3 regions of the Pseudomonas sp. PME37.24/006 genome follow, and region 3 is predicted to be linked to each of the others. Evidence: predicted binding sites of a transcription regulator. Region 3 holds the regulator's gene; each other region holds the start of a gene.

Region 1 (7,804 bases), on a different contig from region 3:
CAGCACTGGAACGGTTTCAGTCGAGTTCAGGTTGAACGGCTGAGTAATCGTACCCGTCGCCCGCGGCGCCTGGCTGGACGTCTCCACACGGAGGTTGCCGATGATGCCGTTCTGCAGATTACCGTTGGCGTCTACCCCATAACCCTGCAGGTTATGCCCGAAGTTGTTGACGATGAAGCCTTCGCGGTCGGTACCGAAGTAACCGGCACGGGTATAGCTGATATCACCGTTGTTACTGGTACGGAAGAAACCGCTGCCATTGATGGCCAGATCCAGCGAGTTCTGCGTGTAGTTGATGTTGCCTTGGCTGAACAGCTGCGATACATCGCTGAGCAGCACCCCACTACCGATCGGGTTGGAGCCGCTGCTGAGCATCGACGAGGCATACAGGTCGGCGAACTCGGCACGCGACTGCTTGAAGCCAGCGGTACCGGCGTTGGCAATGTTGTTACCCGTCACGTTGAGGTCACTGGTCGCAGCGCGCAGGCCACTAAGACCGATATTGAACGACATGAAAAATCTCCTTGCCGAAAGCCCGGCAGTTACAGCCTGTTAATTACTGACCAATGACCTGCACCTGCGACAGCGGCACATTGCCAATACCCGCAAGATTGAGCATCAATTCGTTGCCACCCAGGGTGACGCTGTCGACGTTGGCCGGCAGCAAGGTGTAGAGCCCCTTGGTTTCATTGCCATAGGTCGCCTGTGCTTCGAACCTGTAAGTGCCCGGCTTCATCACATTGCCGCTGGAGTCCTTGCCGTCCCAGATGAAGCTCACGTTGCCAGCCTGCTGCTCACCCAGATTGATACGACTGACCACCGAACCGGCACTGTCATACACGTTGACGTACACGTTGCTACTGCTGGTTGGCAGCACCGCACTGGCCTTGAAGCTTTCACTGGTATCGACCACCGCCTTGTCCACCGGCACGATCACCTTGCGACCGACCAGCGAAGAAGCCTGCAGGGCCTGGGAGGACTGATAGCCGGACAAAATGGTCTCCATGCTCGAGTTGAGCTTCTCGACCCCTTCCACAGTACTGAATTGCGCCAACTGCGCGATGAACTCGCCGTTGCCCTGAGGCTCTAGTGGGTTCTGGTTATTCAGCTGCGCCACCAGCAGGTTGAGGAACTGATCCTTGCCCAGCTCCTTGTTCTGTGTGGTGGAATCCTGCTTGACCTGATACTTGTCCAGTACCGAACTGGAGCTGACGCCATCAACAGTGCTCATTTCTCACTCCCGGCTCACTGACCCAAGGTCAGAACGCGCTGCATCATCTGTTTGGCGGTATTCATCATTTCCACGTTGGTCTGGAAGGCGCGACTGGCAGAAATCATGTCCGCCATCTCCTCGACCACGTTGACGTTGGGGTAATACACATAGCCGGCTTCATCGGCGGCCGGGTGATTAGGCTCGTAGCGCGGCATCAGACTGCTCTGATCCTCGACGATACCGAGCACCTGAACACCGGCACCCGACTGATCCTGATCAGCGAACAGCGAGCCGTTTTCACCGCCCTGCGCCTGCTGAAATACGGTAGCGAACACCGGGTGACGTGCCCGATAGGTCTGATCGATGCTCGATGAGACCGATTCGGCGTTGGCGATGTTGCTGGAAATGGTATTCAGGCGAGTGCTCTGGGCACTCATGCCGGTTCCGGCGATATTGAAAACGCTGGTAAGTGACATATCAGGCTCCTTTATTCACCACGCAGGGCGCTGACGAGCCCTTTGAATTTACTGTTTAGCAGCGTGAAGCTGGCCTGGAAGGCAACCGAGTTCTCGGCATAATTGGCTTGTTCGAGCTGAGCATCGACGGTGTTCTGATCGATCGAAGGCGCAGTCGGTGTTCGATAGGCCAGCGCCGCATCGCCCATTGGCACGCCTTCTGCTGCGATATGGCGGCTATTCGTGGTTTTCAGCCCCGAATTACCACTGCCGCCACTCTTGGCTGCCTGCTGGGCCAGCACGGAGGCGAAGTCCAGATCCCTGGCCTTGTAGTTGGGGGTATCGGCGTTAGCCATGTTGTTGGCCAACACCTCGGCACGCTGGGCGCGGAAGCCCAATGCCTTCTCATGAATGCCAAGTGCGCTATCGAAGCTGATGCTCATCTCAGGAACCTTTGCCGTGGCGGCGAGCCTGTTTGCGTACAAACCTCACAGCAAAGCACGTGCCAATTTATTTTTTATCTTATAAATCAGCCTGATATGCTAAAAACAAAAGGAACAAGAGATCCAAGCGGCAAAGCTTTTCCGCCGATTGGCAAGGTGGCAGCGGCAATCCGACGGAGATTTGCCGCTTTTCTGACGCGCAAGTGACAGAACACTGTCAGGCGTAATGGGTAAGGCAGAATAGAAAACGGGAGGCCAAGGCCTCCCGTTTTCTATTCGCGAGTCGGATCACTTAGCTTTGTAAATGATCCCAGGGCTGCACTGCACCATCTGGTATTTCTCAGGCAAGCCGTTGAGGGCTTCAGAAGCGCCGAGGAACAGATAGCCGCCTGGCTTGAGCATGGCGTGAATGCGCGTGAGGATGTCCTTCTTCACCTCGGCGGAGAAGTAGATGAGTACGTTGCGGCAAAACACGATGTCGAACTTGCCGAGGCTCGCGTAGCTGTCCAGCAAGTTCAGCGGGCGGAACTCGACGCGGCTCTTGATGGCTGGCTTGACCACCCAGCGCCCAGGCCCTTTGGGATCGAAATAACGCTGCAGACGCTCCTGAGCGAGCCCCCGGCCCATGGCCAAGCTATCGTACTCGCCCGATTTACAGTTATTGAGCATGGTCGGTGACAGATCGGTAGCCACGATCTGCACACCAGTCTTGAGCTGGCCGATATTGCTGCGCTCGAACTCATCGATGCTCATCGACAGCGAATACGGCTCCTGCCCCGACGAACAGGCCGCCGACCAGATACGCAGCCGCTGCCCCGGATAGGCCTTGATGAGCTCGGGCAGCACACGATTTTTGAGCACTTCGAACGGGTAGGCATCACGAAACCACAGGGTTTCATTGGTGGTCATGGCGTCGACTACCTGCTCGCGCAACCCACTGCGTGGCTGAGTCTGCATGCGCTGCACCAACTCACCCAACGTCTTGATGCCGTTGGTCTCCATCAGCTTGTTCAGCCGACTGGAAACCAGGTACTGCTTATTGCTACCCAGTACGATGCCACAGGCTTTTTCCAGAAAGATCCGGAACTGTTCGAAATCCAAATTACCTGAAGACACTCGCGAAGCCTCGCCCATCTATGAAAGTCGAATACGGCAAGCGCGCCAATGCACGCCTACCGACTTTACCGCCAGCACCCGGCCAAAAACACCAGGCAACTCATACCTTATGCCGAGTGATCGCTCGACTTGATGCGTTCGACCACACGAGAAGCCAAATCGTCCGGACGAAATTTCGCCAGAAAATCGTTTGCACCCACTTTCTTCACCATCGCCTGGTTGAATACTCCGGACAGCGAAGTATGCAGGAGAATGTGCAGCTTCTGCATGCGCGGATCAGTGCGAATCGCCGCGGTGAGCGTATAACCATCCATCTCAGGCATTTCAATGTCGGAGATGATCATCAATAGTTCCTGCTCCGGCGACTTGCCCTCATCCACCATCGCGCGTAGGAAATCCAGTGCCTGACGCCCGTCATTCAATGCAGTCACCTCGACGCCGACCGTCTGCAGACAACGCATCACCTGTTTACGCGCGACCGAAGAGTCATCGACGATCAGCACATGCTGACTGACCGCCTTGGTCTGGGTCTCAACGTCCACCACGCCAACGGAGATAACCTCGGAGGTCGGTGCTACTTCGGCGAGAATTTTCTCCACGTCGATGATTTCGACCAGCTTGTCATCCAGACGCGTTACTGCCGTCAGATAGTGGTCGCGCCCTGCCCCCTTGGGCGGCGGGTGAATTTCTTCCCAGTTCATATTGACGATGCGCTCCACAGAGCGCACCAGGAAACCCTGCACCTTGGTGTTGTACTCAGTGATGATGACGAAGCTGCTCTGCAGATCACCACCCAACGGCCGTTTGCCTGTCGCCATGGACAGATCCAGAATCGGAATAGTGCCGCCGCGGATGCTCGCCACACCGCGAACCACCGGGCTCGACTTGGGCATGATGGTGAGTTTCGGGCATTGCAACACCTCCTTCACCTTGAAGACGTTGATCCCGTACAGCTGTGGGCCATCGAGACGAAACAGCAGCAGTTCTAGGCGATTTTGCCCAACCAGCTGAGTACGCTGGTTGACCGAATCCATCACACCGGCCATGTACGGGCTCCCATGATTCCAGTAACACATCAGATTTAGTTAGCGTAGCAGGCGGCACGCACCTTGCTTCCAACCAGGCATGAATGCACAAACGACAATTATTCGACGCTCGATAACCAAGAGCCTTCGTTGCTTGGCAGTTTTACCTGCTTTACTGGCACTCGGCTATAGCACGCTGACAACTGCCTCAGTCACCCTGCCCGATCAGCTTATCGGCGAGACTCAGCGCTTTCTTGAGCAGGCCGTAGAGGACTATTTGCAGCGCAGCAATATCCAGGCGCGCCACGAGATTCAGATCAACCGCTTGGATCCACGCCTGCGGCTACCGTTATGTGATCAATCGCTGACGACAACCCTGGAAACGCCAGCCGAACCAGTAGGCAGAGTCACCATGCGCGTACGTTGCGATGGCGCAGCACCTTGGACGGTATTCGTTCCCGGTCAGGTGCGCCTGTATCGTGAGGTGGTTACCCTGGTGCAGCCCGTCAAACGCGAAGGCGTGCTCAGCGAAGCCGATGTAATGCTGGCGGAGCGAGATGTAGGCTTGCTCAACCAGGGCTATCTGACTGATGTAGAACAAGCGATCGGCAGAAAAGCCACCCGCGCCATGCTGCCAGATCAAGTCTTGGCCCCCACACACATCCGTCAGGCAGAGGTAATCCGCCGCGGCGATCAGGTAGTGATCAGCGCACGCAGCGGTGGTATCAATGTGCGCATGCCCGGCGAGGCGCTTTCCGACGGTGCCGTGGGTAAGCAGATCAGTGTGCGCAACCAGCGCTCGCAACGGGTGGTTCGCGCCAGAGTGCTAGGCCCGGGGCAGGTTGAAGTCTCCATGTAGGCATGACTTGCATTTATTTCTACAGGCATTGTCGAACGGACTGGCTGACTGGAGAATGAGGGTGTTTTAGACTGTGCAAGCGACGCAATTTTTTGCCTAAAGTTTTTCTGGGCATAGCCGACAAACTAGGCAAGCGTCCAAACTCTGTCAGAGGTTTTGCATCATGGTCATCGATTTCAACCGACTCAACAGCACCACGCCAGCCAGCACAACACGTGCCGGTAGCGCCCAGGGCGGCAAGAACGAAGCCATCGATAACAAGGCCGGTGGTAACGAAGCCGCCGCCCAGAAAGCGGCTGTCAGCGCAAAGAGCGGTGAATCCGTTCAGCTGAGCAGTGAAGCACAGCAATTACAGAAAACCGTCGACAAGCTGCGCGACCAGCCTGCCGTCGATACCGACCGGGTAGCCAAGCTCAAGCAAGCCATTACTGACGGCACTTACCAGGTCGATAGCCAGCGCGTCGCGAGCAAACTGCTCAATTTCGAGTCCCAGCGCTAGTCTTCGGGCTTGTACTGGGGTGTTGGACGCCTAGAGACCGTTCGCCGTTTTGCTGGCTTGTTGGCCGACAGATCTTGAACAGTTTCTTCCCCAGAGAGCCCGCTTATGAACGCTACGCCCCTGCTCGACCTATTCAATGAAGATATCGGCCACGCCGAGCAATTGCTTGAGCTGATCGAAGCCGAATTCCAGGCCCTGAGCGAGCATGATTTGCCGCGCCTGCAGCAGATACTGGCAGACAAGCAGCCCTTGCTGGCCAGCCTTGACCAGCATGGCAAGCATCGCACCCAGATACTCCTCGGCTTCAACCTGAGCGCTGATCGCGCCGGCTTGCTGGCGCTCGCCGAGCGTTCGGATCAGGGTGATGCCCTAGTGACCGCTAGCGATAAACTGAGTAGCCTGCTGGAGAGCTGCCAGAGCGCCAACCTGCGCAATGGCCGGATCATCCGATCAAGCCAGAAATCAACAGAAAACATGCTCGGTATTTTGCGCGGCAACGAAACGCCTTCGCTCTATGACAGCAGCGGTGGCACCGCTAAAATCGGCAGCAAGCGCCCACTCAGCCAGGCCTGACATAACAACAAGATGCGCAATGATGCCGAAACGGCATTATCATTGACGCAGCAGTACTATGCCCCGGAGATCACTGGTTCGTGTCCAACCCCTTCGCCCAGGACGATGGCCCGCAACCTCCGAAAGTGCTCAAAGCACCGATGGAAATTGTTGCCAACCTACGCCTTCTGCAACACCACCATGACCCCCTGATCATCATGTTCAAGGAGCGCAATCAGCGCTTCCAAAGCTTTGTGATAGAGGTAGACCGCGATCAGAATCTGCTGATTCTCGATGAGATGATCCCCAGTGATGGCGAGCGCTACCTGCAGAACGGCGAAGCTTTCCGCGTTGAATCTCTGCATGACGGGGTACTGATCGCCTGGGATTGCCCAGCCGGCATGCAGGTAAGTGAGCATCAGGGAGAGCGCTGCTACAGCGGCGAAATTCCCCAAATGGTGCTTTATCATCAGCGTCGCAACGCGTTCAGAGCAGCGCTCAAGCAGTCAGACCAGGTCAAGGTGGAACTCGACGGAGCCAAGCTGCGCAGTCCACTGGAAGGCCTGATGCTCGATATTTCCGCCTCAGGCTGCAAGGTTCGCCTCCCCGGCAACGCCAGCGAAAAGCTGCAGCCGGGCCAAGTCTATGAGAGCTTCTGCGCACTGCTTCCGATAGGCAGACTGGAAGCCTCCGTAGAGCTGCGTCATGCTCGTTATGACGAGAAGCTTGATCTCACCTTCGTCGGCCTGCATTTCGCCAACTTAAGCGGACTGCAACAGCGACTGGTGGAGCGCTTCGTCTATCAGTTACAACGCGAAGCGCGCCGCTTCGAGAGCGACACCTTTCTATGAATCGCCTCTAGGGCCTGATGACGTTTCAGCTGCTCGGGTTGCGCTGAAACATCAACAATTCCCGGACTGATCAGGCTTGCGACGGTGCCGTAGGCTTATCTGCAGAATCGGCGTCAGTCTGCACATCAGGATCGGTCACAACGGGCTCAAGCATCTGATCCTGAACAACCTGCTCATCGACACGTGGATCCAGCGCAGCCACCAGTGGTGAAGCGGTCATGTTCACAGGCATCGCCACGTGCTGCAGCGGCGCATCATCGACCTGATGGAGATGCGTGACGATGTTCGAGCGCACTCTCCAGACCAGGAACAGACCGCAGACGCAGAAGAAGGCGTACAACATGTTGGCGCCGAAAAAACGCATCAACACACCGACCAGCAGCGGCCCGATACAAGCACCGACACCAAATGTCACAAGCAGCATCGCGGTCAACGACACACGCCGATCCGCCTCGACATGGTCATTGGCGAACGCCACAGCCAGGGGGTAAAGACTGAACTGCAGCATGCTGACAACAAAACCAACTGAAATCAGCAGCAACAACGGCGCTTCATGAAGGATAGCCAGCGGCGCCGCCACAACCACCATCACGCCTGACATGCCACGCATCAACTTGACCCTGTCGAAACGATCCGACAGCCACCCCAGAGGAGCCTGAACAATCAGGCCGGCAAGAATGCAGGCCCCCATAAATATGCCGACCTGCTCCGTCGCCAGCCCCATGTCAGCCGCATAGAGCGGTGCCAAACCATAAAAAGAGCCAATCATCAGGCCAGCTACGCCAATGGCC
Region 2 (7,804 bases), on a different contig from region 3:
GCCGAGTACGATCGACTGTTCCGTGAGCTGCAAGCGCTCGAAACCGAGCACCCGGAGCTGGTGACGCCGGATTCGCCGACCCAGCGTGTGGGTGGCGAGGCGCTCAGCGCCTTTGGTGAGGTGCGGCATGAAGTGCCGATGCTCAGCCTCGGTAACGCCTTCGAGGAAGACGATCTGCGGGCTTTCGATCGCAGCGTGCAGAGCGGTCTTGGTCTGCAGGGCGGTGATCTGTTCGGTGGTGGCGTGGACGTCGAATACAGCTGCGAGCCCAAGCTCGACGGCCTGGCGGTGAGTCTGCTGTATCGCGATGGCAAGCTGGTGCGCGGCGCTACCCGAGGGGATGGCACCACCGGTGAAGACATCAGCGTCAACGTGCGCACCATCCGCAACGTGCCACTCAAGTTGCAGGGCAGCGGCTGGCCGGATGTGCTGGAGGTGCGTGGTGAGGTGTTCATTTCCCGCGCAGGCTTTGAGCGACTGAATGCCAGCCAGGCCGAGATTGGCGGCAAGACTTTCGCCAACCCGCGCAATGCCGCGGCTGGCAGCCTGCGCCAGCTGGACTCGAAGATCACCGCCAGCCGCCCGCTGGAGTTCTGCTGCTATGGCCTTGGCCAGCACAGCGCCGAGCCGGCCACGACTCAGGTCGGCATGCTGCAGCGCCTGAAGACCTGGGGCATTCCCATCAGCCCCGAGTTGAAGCTGGCCAAGGGGGTCGAAGACTGCCTGGCCTATTACCGCGATATCGGTGAGCGGCGCATGGGCCTTGCCTATGACATCGACGGCGTGGTGTTCAAGGTCAACAACATCGAAGATCAGCAACAGCTAGGCTTCCGCGCGCGTACCCCGCACTGGGCCATCGCCCACAAGTTTCCCGCCATGGAGGAGCTGACCGAGCTGCTCGACGTGGAATTCCAGGTCGGCCGCACCGGTGCCGTGACGCCCGTCGCGCGTCTCAAGCCGGTCAAGGTGGCTGGGGTGACGGTTTCCAACGCAACGCTGCACAATATGGACGAGGTTGCGCGCCTCGGTGTGATGATCGGCGATACGGTGATCATCCGCCGCGCGGGGGACGTGATCCCGCAGGTGATGCAGGTCGTCACCGAGCGCCGTCCTGAAAATGCCCGCCCGATCGCCGTGCCTGAACAATGCCCGGTGTGCGGCTCGGCGGTGGAGCGTACCCAGTTGATTAAGCGCAGCAAGGGCCGTGAAACGATCAGCGAGGGTGCGGTGTATCGCTGCGTTGGGCGCCTGGCCTGCGCGGCTCAGCTCAAGCAGGCGATCATCCATTTCGTCTCGCGTCGCGCCATGGACATCGAAGGCCTGGGTGAGAAAAGCGTCGAGCAACTGGTGGACGAAGGCCTGGTAGGCTCGCCAGCCGATCTCTACACCCTGCAGTTCGAACAGATCGTTGGTCTCGAAGGCTTCGCCGAGGTGTCCAGCCGCAAGCTGCTCGATGCCATCGCCGACAGCAAGCGACCGAGCCTGGCACGCTTCATCTATGCGCTGGGCATTCCCGATGTCGGCGAGGAAACCGCCAAGGTGCTAGCCCGCTCTCTGGGCTCGCTGGAACGCGTCACCCAGGCGCTGCCCGAGGTGCTGACCTACCTGCCGGATGTTGGCCTGGAGGTCGCCCACGAGATTCACAGCTTCTTCGAGGACGCGCACAACCAGACCGTCATCAAGCACCTTCTCGAGCGTGGCCTGGAACTTCAGGATCAGGGCGAACTGTCCGCTGAGTTCGCGGCCAGCACGACGCTGGGCGGGCTGCTCGACAAGCTGAATATTCCCTTCGTTGCAGTGACCGGCGCGAAGAACCTGGCCGAGCGCTTCAAGAGCCTCGACGGTGTGATCGCTGCTGACTGGCTCGACCTGAGTGCCATGAAGGGGCTCAACGAGAAGGCCAAGCAATCGGTGCGGGAGTTCTTCGCCAAGGCGGAAAATGCCGAGCGCGCACGCGCCATCGAAGCGCAATTGCGTGATTTCGGCATGCACTGGGAAAGCGAGAAAAAGGTGGTCGAAGGCCTGCCGCTGGCTGGCCAGACCTGGGTGCTCACCGGCAGTCTGGAAGTGATGAGCCGCGATATCGCCAAGGACAAGCTGGAAGCCCTGGGCGCCAAGGTCGCTGGCTCGGTATCGGCAAAGACCACCTGCGTGGTCGCCGGCCCCGGTGCCGGCTCGAAACTGGCCAAGGCTACCGAGCTGAACGTTGCCGTGCTCGATGAGCAGACCTTTATCGCCAGGCTGGCGGATTTTGGCATCGGCACCGAGTGATTTCGTAGCGACAGCTAATCCCCATCACCCTTATCCGTTGCTTCTCGTAGCCTGGGTAGAGCGCAGCGACACCTGGGAAGGCCCCTGGGTATCGCTTCGCTCAACGCCAGGCTACGGGCCAACGTGCGCGTGGCGTAACGGACTGTAGGAGCCGCGACCTCGCGGCGAATGGCTCGGGTAACCTCGCTACCGAGATATGCCCACAATTCGCCCCGGGGGCGGGGCTCCTACAAATACGATGCAGGGTGCCGCGACCGTGTAGGAGCCGGCTTGCCGGCGAATGGCGGTCATGCCTAGGTTCTGCGTGATGGCCGCAATCGTTCTCGCCCGCAAGCGGGGTCCTACGGTGTATGGCTTGTTTACGAGCCGGCTAGCCGGCGATCCCGGCATCAACCCTCAACCACCCGCAAACATCATCCAGAACGACGCACCAACACCGACGATGCTTTCCCCAGCCACCAGGCCGGCCGCTGCGGCGATGGTGAAGCGTTCGCCCAGGCTCCTCCAACGTGACTGAATCACCCAGGCGAGCAGGGCGCCCAGCGCCATCATCAGCGAGATGGAGGCGGGTATGATGAAGGCCAGGCCGAATGCCGCCGAGCTCGGCAGCAGGCGGGCAAAGGTCGATTGCACGGGCAGGCTGGCTTCCAATATGCCGAACAGCACGCCGCAGAGTGCGCCGACCAGCATCGCCCAACGGACGCTGCTGTCGATCGAGTCGAGGCCGTAGCCCAGCACTTCGGCCACCGCTTTCCAGGTGGCCACAGCCGGAGCGGGCCATTGCTCGGTAATCAGCATGGCCTGCGGGTCGGGAATCAGAATCTGATAGACCAGCACGCCGACGATGCTGCCGACGAAGATGCCCAGGCACTGGGCGATCAGCTGGTTGTAGGGTTTGGCACCGATGGCATGGCCAACCCGGAAGTCATTGAGCAGATCGGTGCATTGCCCGGCAGCACCTCCAGCGGTATTGGCGGCCATCAGATTAACCCCGACCTGCCCGGGAGCGATGAGGCCAAAGGTCAGCTGGGACAATTGGCCCGTGGCGCCAATTGGTGGAATACCCGTGGCACCCACCACCCGCGCCGCCATGCAGGCGAGGGCGACCGCCAGCGGTACGCTGAGCAGCGCCATCAGCGGGTCGATATCGAACAGCAGTACCTGCAAAGTGACCACCAGCAGCGATGCCAGCCCGAGCATGGTCAACGGCAGCTTTTCCGGTGCCTGCCTGCTGTTGTTGTCGGGCGCCGCTTTGGCCAAGCGCCGGCTGATGCGGTAACGCACCGCCAGGGAGGTGAGCGTGGCGCACACCAGCAATGTCACGCCGGGCCACAACAGCCACTCCACCAAGGGGCCGAATTGCGGGCCGCTGGCGTCTTCTGCGATGGGCGCCAGGCCGCTGCCGAGCAACCAGGGCGCCAGGCCACCCCAGGCGATCAACGCACCGAGCAGCAGGGAAAGACCGACGCGAATACCGATGATGCCGCCAAAACCGATCAGCAGTGGTGAGGGATCGAGGCTGAAGGTAAGCCGTTCCAGGCTCGCCGAGGGCGACCAGCGCGGCAGCGCCAGTAGCGTATCGACCCACTTGACCAGGCCGCCGAGCAAGGCCGCCGCGCCCAGCACGTAGAGACGCTGCAGCGCGTCACGGCCATGGTTGTAGACCTGCTGCATGGTTTCCAGGGTGGCGACCGCTTCGGGAAAGCGCAGCCGCGTGTCCTCGACCATGCTGCGGCGCAGGTACCAGGCCACCCAGATACCCAGAAAACTCACCGAGAACACCCAGGCCACCAGTGGCAGCGTGGGTAGTTGCTGGCCGGTCAGCAGGGTATAGGCCGGTATCGGTGCGACCAGACCGCCGGAGATGATCGAGGCGGCAGCCGATGCCGTGGTCTGGTTGATGTTGCTCTCGCGCATGCTCCAGGCGGTGCCCAGGCGCCAGCGCACCAAGCTCTGCCAGATCCCGTAACTGACCAGCAGGGCGATGATCGACATGTTGAACGACCAGCCGATCTTCAGGCCGGAATAGATATTCGAAGGCGTCAGCAAGGCGCCAAGCAGAACACCTGAAAACAGTGCGCGGAAGGTGAGTTCGCGGTCGGCGGGCATGGCGAACCTGCGTCTGACGGATGTCGTCGTTTGAGGCGACAGGTCGGCGTGGGTTCAGTCTTATCGAGAGGGGCGTGTTGCGGGGATGCAGCGGGGCGCCTGGTGACGCCCCGCCGATAGATCAGTTGACCGCGTCGGTCAGGGCCTTAGCCGGTACAAACTTCACTACTTTCTTGGCAGCGATTTCGATGGCTTTGCCTGTCTGCGGGTTGCGGCCGGTGCGTGCAGGGCGCTCGCTGACCTTCAGTTTGCCGATACCAGGCAGGGTGATTTCACCACCATTTTCCAAGGCGTCGCTGACGATCTCGCTGAGTTGATCGAGCGCCGCACGGACGGTGGTCTTCGGCGTGTCGATGGCTTCTGCGATGTCACCGATCAATTGGTCTTTGGTAATGGCCATGTGGTTGCTCCTTGGGGATGAAAAAGTGTGGCATTGATTAATGCCCGCGCATCATAGGCGATCGACTGGGCGGTTTTCCCGGTCAATCAGGCTTCATTGTGACCTACCTGCTCACGGTAAATTCCCGTGGCAGTGCTCAATTACGGGCATCCGCCACAGTTTTTGGTTTTGATCGTCATTTTTTGTGTGGCCAAAGCGGATAGGGGCGTCTGCGCGGCGATAAGGATTGCGGCTATGCTGCTGAAAACGACGTACCAGAACCAGTCCATAGCTGTTCGGGGGTTGCCATGCTGCGCTTGCTCGCTGATCTCGGGTTTCGTTCGAAGATCGCTCTGCCGATCATCTTTCTAGCCCTGTTACTGCTGCTGATGGGCGCGCTGGGCATGTGGGGCATCGGCCAGGTCGTCGACTCCAGTAATCGCCTGACCCACCGTTATCTGCCGGGCGTCAGTCTGCTCCTCAATGCTGATCGTGACCTTTACCAGGCATTGGTCGCTGAGCGCAGCCTGTTGGGCGAGGTCGCTGAGAATCATGTAGCTGACCTTCGCAAGTCACAGGTGGACAACGTCAAGCAGGCCGCCGACCGGGTCAAGGCTTATGCGCAGATGCAGCCAGGCGACGAGGCGCTGCGATTGGTCGCGGACTTCGAACGTGCCTTTACCAGTTGGGAGCGCACGGCCGCGCAGGTCGTGCAGTTGGCTGCTACCGATCCCGCTGCCGCGTCGCGCCTCAGCTTTGGTGACAGCGAGGCGCAGTTCGATGCCATGCGTGATGTGATCGACAAGCTCGGTGAGCTGGAGGATCAGGCCGCCAATGGGCTGGGCGTTGCCGCCATTGCCCATGGCGAACGCCTGGCCTGGCAGCAGGGAGCGGTGGTGATCTGTGGATTGCTGGTTTGCTTGTTGCTGATCATCGGTTTCCCTGCGCTCATCACCCGGCCGCTGCACCGATTGCTCACCCGCATCGAGCAGTTGGCCGATGGCGATGGGGATCTGCGGGTGCGCCTGGAGGTGACCTCACGCGATGAGCTGGGGCGCCTGAGTCAGGCGTTCAACCGCTTTCTCGACAAGCTGCAGCCGCTGATCAGCGAAGTAGGTCGCGTGACTGGGGAAGTCGCAAGCTCTGCGCAGAGCCTGGCTGGCATGGCGAGTGCGAATGATCGCCTGATCAACAGTGAGCATGCGGCGGTGGATCAGGTCAGTACAGCGGCTACCGAGATGAGTGCCGCGGTGCATGAAGTGGCGCGCAGTGCTCAAGGCGCGGCGGATGCGGTACGCAACGCAGAAACCCAGTCCCGCGACGGCGCGCGGGTGGTCGGGGCGACCATCCAGTCGATTCGGCAACTGGCGCACGAGGTGGAAAGCGCCTCGGACAGCATCCAGGCCCTCGAGCAGGAAGCAGGCAAGATCGGTGAGGTGTTGGCGGTGATCCGTGGCATCGCCGAACAGACCAACCTGCTGGCCCTCAATGCCGCCATCGAAGCGGCCCGTGCCGGCGAACAGGGTCGCGGTTTTGCGGTGGTCGCTGATGAAGTTCGGGCGCTGGCCGCTCGTACCCAGGAGTCCACCAAAGACATTCAGGAGATGATTCAGCGTTTACAGGGCGGCGTGCAGAATGCCGTCAAAGCCACCCACGCGGGCAGCGTCAAGGCGCGCGAAAGCGTCGAACAGGCTGCCGGTGTCGATCAGGCATTGAGCGATACCGGCGACTCGCTGCAGCGCATCAACGACATGGCCGCGCAGATCGCCACCGCCTGTGAGGAGCAGAGCAGCGTTACCGAGGAGATCGCCCGTAATATCAGCGATATCCGTGAATTGTCCAATGAGGCCGCGCAAACATCGCAACAAAGTACTGCGGCCAGCCAGCGTTTGTCCGAGCTATCCAGTGATCTTGCGCGCTTGGTGGGGCGTTTCCGGGTTTAGTCTGTGAATGATGCTAAGTGCTTGAAGCAGTTGTAAGTTCGGCGCAAGCCGGTACAATGGCGCCGGCTCACTGCAAGGTGAGCAGCGTTATGGTGGCCCTGCCGGTCCCCCCGCAACGATTACCCGTGAACCTGGTCAGATCCGGAAGGAAGCAGCCACAGCGGGAACATTGTGTGCCGGGGTGTGGCTGGTAGGGTTGCCTCCATTTCAAGACCTGCTCAGGTCGTCTATCTTTTGAATATTCTCTTCGACGCTCGGTACATGCCGCAGTGGCGTTTTCGTGTGTCCGTCGCCTTTGTTTCCTTTGCAGGAACAGTCGAGCAGTGACTGCTGACGCCGTGCGCGCCTGCGCATAAAAAAGCCCGTCACGAGGACGGGCCAAATATGCCATGACACTGGAGTAAAGCGATGCGGTGTAAGCCTTACAGGATCGACAGCGGGTAGTTGAAGATCAGGCGGTTTTCGTGGAGATCCTGGCCAACGTCACGACGGACGTCGGAGTTACGCCAGCGCACGCTGAGGTTCTTCAGGGTGCCGTCCTGGACGGTGTAGGCCAGTTCGGATTCGCGGCCCCACTCTTCGCCATCCTTGCGGCCATCGGCTGCGTGGATGCTGTCGCCGCTGACATAGCGGTTCATCAGGGTCAGGCCCGGAACGCCGACACCGGCGAAGTTGAAGTCATGACGCACCTGCCAGGAGCGCTCGTTCGGAGCGTCGTAGCTGTTGGTGAAACCGTCGTTGACCAGGGTGCCGCCACTGGCGCCGTCGACACGCATGAACTTGGTCGAACCGTTGAGCTTCTGGTACGCCACGGTGAAGGTGTTGCTGCCGGTCTTGGCGGAGAAGCTGCCCTGATAGACCTTGTTGTCCAGCTTGCCTGCTTTGGCAGCGCCTTCGTCCTTGCCATCTACATAGCCGAGGTTGGCGCCCAGTACCCAGTCGCCCACCGGTTGGCTGTGGGTCAGTTGCAGGTAGCTTTGTTGGTAGATGTCTTCCAGTCGTGCGTGCCAGACGCCGACCATGGTGTTGTTGCCGTTGAATTTGAATTCACCACCACCGAAGTTGAAATCATCGCCGGCGATACCGTTGTAGGAGATGTCCT
Region 3 (7,804 bases):
TAGAAGCGGCGATCTGCTGGGCTGACTCTTCGTCGACCATCGAGCGATCCGGCTCGGTGGTGCGCGGCCTCTCATCGCCCACGGGAATGGGTTTGATCGAACGATCCGGTTGGTTGAATACACCGGTCAGGGTTTCCGAAAGGATCTTGTACTTGCCCTCGTTGATCGAGGAAATCGAGTACATCACCACGAAGAAGGCGAACAACAGCGTGATGAAGTCCGCGTAGGACACCAGCCAGCGCTCGTGATTCTCATGCTCTTCGTGACGGCGTCGGCGAGCCATGGTCAGCTCATGAAGCCTTGCAGCTTCAACTCGATGGAGCGCGGATTTTCACCCTCTCCGATAGACAGGATTCCTTCGAGCAACATCTCCCGATAAGCCGACTGGCGCATGGCCACGGACTTGAGCTTGGCGCCAATCGGCAACAGCAACAGATTGGCGATGGCCACACCGTAGATGGTGGCGACGAAAGCGACGGCTATCCCGCCACCGAGCAGGCTCGGATCGGCCAGGTTGCCCATCACGTGGATCAGCCCCATGACCGCGCCGATGATGCCGATGGTCGGCGCGTAGCCGCCCATGCACTCGAAGAACTTGGCAGCCTGTATGTCGCGGCTTTCCTGGGTGTACAGATCGACTTCGAGAATACTGCGAATGGCCTCCGGCTCAGCGCCGTCGACCAACAGTTGCAAACCCTTGCGCGCATAGGGATCGGCTTCGCCGTCAGCCACAGCCTCGAGGCCGAGCAAACCTTCCTTACGCGCGGTCATGCTCCAGTTCACCACCCGATCGATGCCACCGGACAGATCGATCTGCGGCGGAAAGAAGATCCAGCGCAGGATGCTCATGGCGCGCTTGAATACGGTGACCGGCGTTTGCAGCAACGCCGCACCCAGCGTGCCACCGATCACGATCAGCGCCGCCGGGCCGTTGAGCAGTGCCGAGACATGACCGCCTTCCAGGTAATTGCCGCCAAGAATAGCGACGAATGCCAGGATGACGCCGATCAGGCTCAGCACATCCATCAGAGGCAGGCCTCGACCAGATGCCGGCCGATGTCATCTAGCGGGTACACCGCATCCGCCAGGTTGGCCTTCACGATCGCCATGGGCATGCCATAGATCACGCAACTGGCTTCGTCCTGCGCCCACACCTGGCTGCCACCCTGTTTGAGCAGGCGAGCGCCTTCGCGACCATCGGCGCCCATGCCTGTCAGCACCACGGCCAGCACCTTGTCGTTGTAGGACTTGGACGCCGAGCCAAAGGTGATATCCACACAAGGCTTGTAATTCAGGCGCTCGTCACCGGGCAGGATGCGGATGGTGCCGCGCCCGTCGATCATCATCTGCTTGCCGCCTGGTGCCAGAATGGCCAGCCCGGGACGCAGGATATCGCCGTCTTCGGCTTCCTTGACGTTGATCTTGCAGAGTTTGTCCAAACGCTCGGCAAAGGCCTTGGTGAAGGCTGCGGGCATGTGCTGGATCAATACGATTGGCGTCGGGAAATTCGCTGGCAACTGGGTCAGAACCCGCTGCAGGGCAACCGGGCCACCCGTCGAGGTACCGATCGCTACCAGCTTGTAAGCCTTGCGCTTGGGCGCGGAGCTAGCGGCGGACGAATGACGCTCGGCCGGCGGATGGCTGACGCTTGGCTGTGGCCGCGCCGCAGGTGCAGGTGTGCTCGACGTACTGGCAGGTCGGCTCAGGCTACCGCCGGCAGGCGGCGTCAGGGACGCCGCGCCGATCCCCCGGCGGTTGCTGCGCGAAATGCTATGCACCTTCTCGCACAGCAGTTGTTTGACCTTCTCCGGGTTGCGCGAGATGTCCTCGAAATTCTTCGGCAGGAAATCCACCGCCCCGGCATCCAGCGCATCCAGGGTGACCCGAGCGCCTTCGTGGGTGAGCGAGGAGAACATCAACACCGGTGTCGGGCAGCGCTGCATGATGCTGCGCACGGCCGTAATGCCATCCATCAACGGCATCTCGTAGTCCATGGTGATCACGTCCGGCTTGAGTGCCAGCGCCTGATCGATGGCCTCACGTCCGTTGGTGGCCGTGCCGACCACGGTGATGTTGGGATCGGACGAGAGGATCTCCGAAACCCTGCGGCGGAAGAAGCCGGAGTCGTCGACCACCAGTACCTTGACAACCATAAACACTCCTAAGCGGCACGGCAGAGGCCGCGCCGCGGACGATCAGATACGCCGTGCGTAGCGTTTGAGCATGCTTGGCACGTCGAGAATCAGGGCGATGCGCCCGTCGCCGGTGATGGTCGCACCCGACATGCCAGGCGTGCCTTGCAGCATCTTGCCCAACGGCTTGATCACCACCTCTTCCTGGCCGACCAGCTGATCGACGACGAAGCCGATACGCTGATTGCCGACGGTGAGAATCACCACATGGCCTTCGCCTTGCTCTTCGTGGGCAGCCTTGCTGACCAGCCAGCGCTTGAGATAGAACAGCGGTAATGCCTTGTCACGCACGATCACCACTTCCTGGCCGTCGACCACGTTGGTGCGCGACAGGTCGAGGTGGAAGATCTCGTTGACGTTGACCAGCGGGAAGGCAAACGCCTGGTTGCCCAGCATCACCATCAGCGTCGGCATGATCGCCAGGGTCAATGGCACCTTGATGACGATCTTTGAGCCCTGGCCTTTCTGCGAGAACACGTTGACCGTGCCGTTGAGCTGGGAAATCTTGGTCTTCACCACGTCCATGCCGACGCCACGGCCGGACACGTCGGAAATCTCGGTCTTGGTCGAGAAGCCGGGAGCGAAGATCAGGTTGTAGCATTCCAGATCGGTCAGGCGGTCGGCCGCGTCCTTGTCCAGCAGGCCCTTTTCCACGGCCTTGCTGCGCAACACGTCGGCGTCCATGCCCTTGCCATCATCGGTGATCATCAGCAGGATGTGATCGCCTTCCTGCTCGGCAGACAGCACCACGCGACCGGTACGCGACTTTCCGGCAGCCTCGCGCTCTTCCGGGCTTTCCACGCCGTGGTCAACCGCGTTGCGCACCAAGTGAACCAATGGATCGGCGAGGGCTTCGACGAGGTTCTTGTCGAGATCCGTCTCTTCACCAACCAGTTCCAGGTTGATCTCTTTTTTCAGTTGCCGAGCCAGGTCACGAACCAAGCGCGGGAAACGCCCGAAGACCTTCTTGATCGGCTGCATGCGGGTCTTCATGACCGAGGTCTGCAGATCGGCGGTCACAACATCGAGGTTAGACACAGCCTTGGACATGGCCTCGTCGCCGCTGTTGAGCCCCAGGCGCACCAGGCGGTTACGCACCAGCACCAGCTCGCCGACCATGTTCATGATTTCGTCCAGACGCGCGGTATCGACCCGCACGGTGGTTTCCGCTTCATTCGCTGGAGCAGGAGCAGGAGCAGCGGCCGGCGCTACGGCAGCGGCTTTAGCAGGCTCGACCTTGGTCGCCGGTGCTGGTACAGCCTTGGCTGCTACCGGCACAGCGGGTTTGGCTACAGGTTTCGGCGCCGCAGCTGGGGCAACAGCAGCGATCGCCGCTGGTTCGACGAACTTACCTTTGCCGTGCAGCTGATCGAGCAGCGACTCGAACTCATCATCGGTGATTTCATCGCTCTGCGCCGCAGAGCTGGCGGACGCAGCAGGAGCCGTCGGTGCCGGCGCCTCTACCGCAGCAGCGACGAATTGGCCTTTGCCATGTAACTGATCGAGCAGAGCCTCGAATTCGTCATCGGTGATGTCGTCGCCATTGGCGCTGCTCGAGACACTGGCCGGTACAGGCGCAGCCGTTTCGACAGCGGCTGTCGCCGAAGCCGCGAACTGACCTTTGCCATGCAACTGATCGAGCAGCGACTCGAATTCATCGTCGCTGATTTCGTCGTCCGAAGCGCTCGCTTGCGGTTGTGGTTCGTCGTCCAGAGCATCGAGGAGCTGTGCGAACTCACTGTCGGTGATGTCCGCCTCTGCTTGGGCGGCCTGGGCTACTGATTCAACGGGCATAGCTGCAGCAACCGCAACAGACCCTGCGGCAGGAGCAGGCTCAGCGAGTCGTGCCAGCGCTGCCAGCAGCTCGGGAGAAGCCGGCGTCGGCGTAACACGCTCGCGTACTTCGGTGAACATGCCATTGACGGCATCCAGCGCTTCGAGCACTACGTCCATCAACTCGGAGTCGACGCGACGCTCACCCTTACGCAGGATGTCGAACACGTTCTCGGCAATATGGCAGCATTCCACCAACTCATTGAGCTGCAGGAAGCCTGCCCCGCCTTTTACCGTGTGAAATCCCCGAAAAATCGCGTTGAGCAGATTCATATCGTCCGGGCGGCTTTCCAGCTCCACCAACTGCTCGGACAACAGCTCGAGAATCTCGCCGGCCTCTACCAGGAAATCCTGGAGGATTTCTTCATCGGCGCCGAAGCTCATATGACGTGCTCCTAAAATCCCAGGCTGGACAGCAAATCGTCGACGTCGTCCTGGTTCGATGCGACGTCATCACGCTTATCGGCATGAATCTGTGGACCTTCACCATGGGACGTATTTTTTTGTTTGTTCTGCTCTACACGTAATTCATTGTGATCGTGATCGATGCCGGCGAAACGGTCGACCTGGCTGGCCATCAGCATCAGTTTCAGCAGATTGCTCTCTACCTCGGTCACCAACTGGGTGACGCGTTTGATCACCTGCCCGGTCAGATCCTGATAGTCCTGCGCCAGCAAAATGTCGTTGAGGTGCCCGGACAGTTTGCTGTTGTCACGCTGGCTGCGCGCCAAAAACAGCTCGATGCGTTTGGCCAACTCACGGAAAGCCTCAGCGCCCATTTCACGGCGCATGAAACGCCCCCAATCTTCGCTCAGAGCATCGGCTTCGCTGCTCAAATCATTGACCAGTGGTGCACTCTGCTCGACCAGATCCATGGTGCGATTGGCCGCACGCTCGGTCATGGTCACGACGTAGTTGAGCCGCTCCGTCGCGTCAGATATCTGTGAGACTTCATTGGCGTGGGGCACCCGAGGGTCAAGCTGAAAATTGACGATGGCGTTGTGCAGCTCACGCGTGAGCTTGCCGACTTCGTGGTAAAGACCACGGTCGCGCGCCTTGTTCAGTTCATTGATCAGCTGTACCGCTTCGCCAAAGTTGCCTTGTTCGAGGCTGCTTACCAGTTGGCGGGCATTGCTTTTCAGAGTCGACTCGAGGTCGGCCTCTTGAGAATCTTCGTGTTCCATAACAACCTCGCGGCAGACATCAGCCGTTGACCCGCTCGAAGATTTTTTCGATCTTTTCCTTGAGCACCTGGGCGGTGAATGGCTTGACCACGTAGCCGTTCACACCAGCCTGAGCGGCCTCGATGATCTGATCACGCTTGGCTTCTGCCGTCACCATCAACACTGGCATTTGCTTCAAGCGTTCATCCGCACGCACCGCGCGCAGCAGATCGATTCCGCTCATGCCCGGCATGTTCCAGTCGGTCACGAGGAAGTCAAAGCTGCCGCTTTGCAGCATCGGCAAGGCCGTGACGCCATCGTCGGCTTCCGCCGTATTGGTAAAGCCCAAATCACGCAAAAGATTCTTGATGATCCGGCGCATCGTCGAGAAATCATCGACGATGAGGATTTTCATGTTCTTGTCCAAGTCGACCTCCGTACAGTCCTAAAACGCCATCAGCATTCTGAAGCGCTTATAAATCGTGAAACCGGCCTGGCGGAACGCCGCAAAACTATTGCGCCCGGCTTTGCTGCGTTCACTGTGTTTTTCCAGCGCCCTGCTAATTCCTTATGCGCGCCATTCCACTAACCGTGCGCGTAAACGCGCGGCACACTGACTGTGTAATTGGCTGACCCGCGACTCACTAACTCCCAGTACCTCGCCGATTTCCTTGAGATTCAACTCCTCGTCGTAATACAGCGATAACACCAACCGCTCACGCTCCGGCAGATTGCTGATAGCGTCGGCCAGCGCTGCCTGGAAACGATTGTCTTCCAGCTCATGCGAAGGCCCTTGGAGCAAGGAGCTTGTGTCTTCCTGCAGCCCACCGCTTTCGCCTTCTTGCAACAGATCGTCGAAACTGAACAGGCGGCTACCCAAAGTGTCGCCAAGAATGCCGTAGTAATCTTCGAGACTCAATTGGAGTTCGGCAGCAACCTCCTGATCTTTAGCGTCTCTTCCCGTTCTCGCTTCAATTTTTCGGATTGCGTCGCTGACCATCCGGCTGTTGCGGTGCACCGAACGCGGCGCCCAATCACCCTTGCGCACCTCATCGAGCATCGAACCCCGGATACGGATACCCGCGAACGTCTCGAAACTGGCGCCCTTACCGGCGTCGTATTTACGCGATGCCTCAAGCAGGCCAATCATGCCGGCCTGAATAAGGTCGTCCACCTGCACATTGGCAGGCAGACGCGCCAACAGGTGGTAGGCGATGCGTTTGACCAATGGCGCGTAACGTTCAATCAACTGATGCTGTGAATCTCGTGCTGTTGCCTTGCTGTACATACGGAGTCCAGAGGCTGTCGTCATACAGCCGTGTCTGCAGTCGGTTGTTGCACCAGGCGTTCAACGAAAAATTCCAGGTGGCCTCGCGGGTTGGCCGGCAATGGCCACGCATCAACCTTCTGGGCAATCGCCTTGAACGCCAGCGCGCACTTCGAACGAGGGAACGCCTCATATACCGCACGCTGTTTCTGTACGGCCTTGCGTACCGATTCGTCATAAGGCACTGCGCCCACGTACTGCAGCGCAACATCCAGAAAACGGTCGGTCACCTTGGTCAGCTTAGCAAACAGATTACGACCCTCTTGCGGGCTATGCGCCATATTGGCAAGCACCCGGAAACGGTTCATGCCGTGGTCTCGATTGAGCAGCTTGATCAGCGCGTAAGCGTCGGTGATCGAGGTCGGCTCGTCACATACCACCACCAGCACTTCCTGCGCAGCACGTACGAAGCTCACCACCGAGTCGCCGATGCCCGCGGCGGTGTCCACGATCAGTACATCGAGGTTGTCGCTGATATCACTGAAAGCCTGGATCAGACCAGCATGCTGCATGGGCGTAAGCTGCACCATGCTCTGAGTACCGGAGGCCGCCGGCACGACACGAATGCCACCCGGACCCTGCAGGACAACATCGCGAAGCTCGCACTGGCCGTCGATGACGTCAGCCAGGGTGCGCTTGGCCGTCAGGCCGAGCAATACATCGACGTTGGCCAGCCCCAGGTCAGCATCCATGAGCATGACGCGCCGACCGAGATCCGCCAGCGCCAACGACAAATTCACCGACACATTGGTCTTGCCAACGCCGCCCTTGCCGCCGGTCACCGCGATCACCTGTACGGGATGCATACCCATGTTATCTATACACCTTGTCTAACTTCGCTTTAGAGCCACATGGCCATTGTGCGCTGCTGGAACGACCACAGCCAGCGCTTCGCCACACCTGCATGATCATCCTGCGCGTCGTGCCGGGTCTTGGTACAACCCGGCAAACATATCGGCCATCGTATCCTCACTCGGTTCATCCGGAGCCTGCAGGCCTACAGCACGGCTGACCAACTGATGGCTGCGCGGCACATGTACATCGTCCGGAATTCGCGGGCCGTCTGCCAGATAGGCTACCGGTAGACGGTGGCTAATAGCCAGACCCAATACCTCTCCCATGCTGGTTGCCTCATCCAGTTTACTCAGAATGCAGCCGGCCAGCCCACAGCGCTTGTAACTGTGATACGCCGCCTTGAGCACTTGCGCCTGGCTGGTTGCAGCCAGCACCAGATAATTGCGGGCGTTGATGCCTCGGCTTGCCAGGGTCTCCAATTGCATACGCAGCGC

Evidence for each region. The regulator FliA, encoded in region 3, starts transcription of late flagellar genes. The targets are predictions, from matches to a motif close to CTAAAGTTTNNNNNNNNNNNGCCGNTAA.
Region 1: flgM (flagellar biosynthesis anti-sigma factor FlgM) is a predicted target of FliA. The motif match lies at 5,208-5,235, and genes of this name have one in related genera.
Region 2: ACZ3GY_RS23400 (methyl-accepting chemotaxis protein) is a predicted target of FliA. The motif match lies at 5,000-5,027, and genes of this name have one in related genera.

Annotation. Positions count from the first base shown of each region.
Region 1 covers NZ_JBVHNL010000001.1:1,090,185-1,097,988, reverse strand. Annotated here, with positions in the region: gene ACZ3GY_RS05130 (flagellar hook protein FlgE) at 1-513, opposite strand, end outside; gene flgD (flagellar hook assembly protein FlgD) at 557-1,231, opposite strand; gene flgC (flagellar basal body rod protein FlgC) at 1,246-1,689, opposite strand; gene flgB (flagellar basal body rod protein FlgB) at 1,701-2,111, opposite strand; gene cheR (protein-glutamate O-methyltransferase CheR) at 2,400-3,227, opposite strand; gene ACZ3GY_RS05105 (chemotaxis protein CheV) at 3,335-4,273, opposite strand; gene flgA (flagellar basal body P-ring formation chaperone FlgA) at 4,353-5,111, shown strand; gene flgM (flagellar biosynthesis anti-sigma factor FlgM) at 5,275-5,610, shown strand; gene ACZ3GY_RS05090 (flagella synthesis protein FlgN) at 5,716-6,183, shown strand; gene ACZ3GY_RS05085 (flagellar brake protein) at 6,324-7,013, shown strand; gene ACZ3GY_RS05080 (MFS transporter) at 7,084-7,804, opposite strand, start outside.
Region 2 covers NZ_JBVHNL010000007.1:23,317-31,120, forward strand. Annotated here, with positions in the region: gene ligA (NAD-dependent DNA ligase LigA) at 1-2,271, shown strand, start outside; gene ACZ3GY_RS23390 (OPT family oligopeptide transporter) at 2,668-4,380, opposite strand; gene ACZ3GY_RS23395 (HU family DNA-binding protein) at 4,502-4,780, opposite strand; gene ACZ3GY_RS23400 (methyl-accepting chemotaxis protein) at 5,068-6,702, shown strand; RNA gene ffs (signal recognition particle sRNA small type) at 6,802-6,898, shown strand; gene ACZ3GY_RS23410 (OprD family porin) at 7,125-7,804, opposite strand, start outside.
Region 3 covers NZ_JBVHNL010000002.1:680,143-687,946, forward strand. Annotated here, with positions in the region: gene motD (flagellar motor protein MotD) at 1-283, opposite strand, end outside; gene ACZ3GY_RS08690 (flagellar motor protein) at 286-1,026, opposite strand; gene ACZ3GY_RS08695 (protein-glutamate methylesterase/protein-glutamine glutaminase) at 1,026-2,153, opposite strand; gene ACZ3GY_RS08700 (chemotaxis protein CheA) at 2,196-4,409, opposite strand; gene ACZ3GY_RS08705 (protein phosphatase CheZ) at 4,421-5,209, opposite strand; gene ACZ3GY_RS08710 (chemotaxis response regulator CheY) at 5,229-5,603, opposite strand; gene fliA (RNA polymerase sigma factor FliA) at 5,757-6,500, opposite strand; gene fleN (flagellar synthesis regulator FleN) at 6,497-7,336, opposite strand; gene flhF (flagellar biosynthesis GTPase FlhF) at 7,424-7,804, opposite strand, start outside.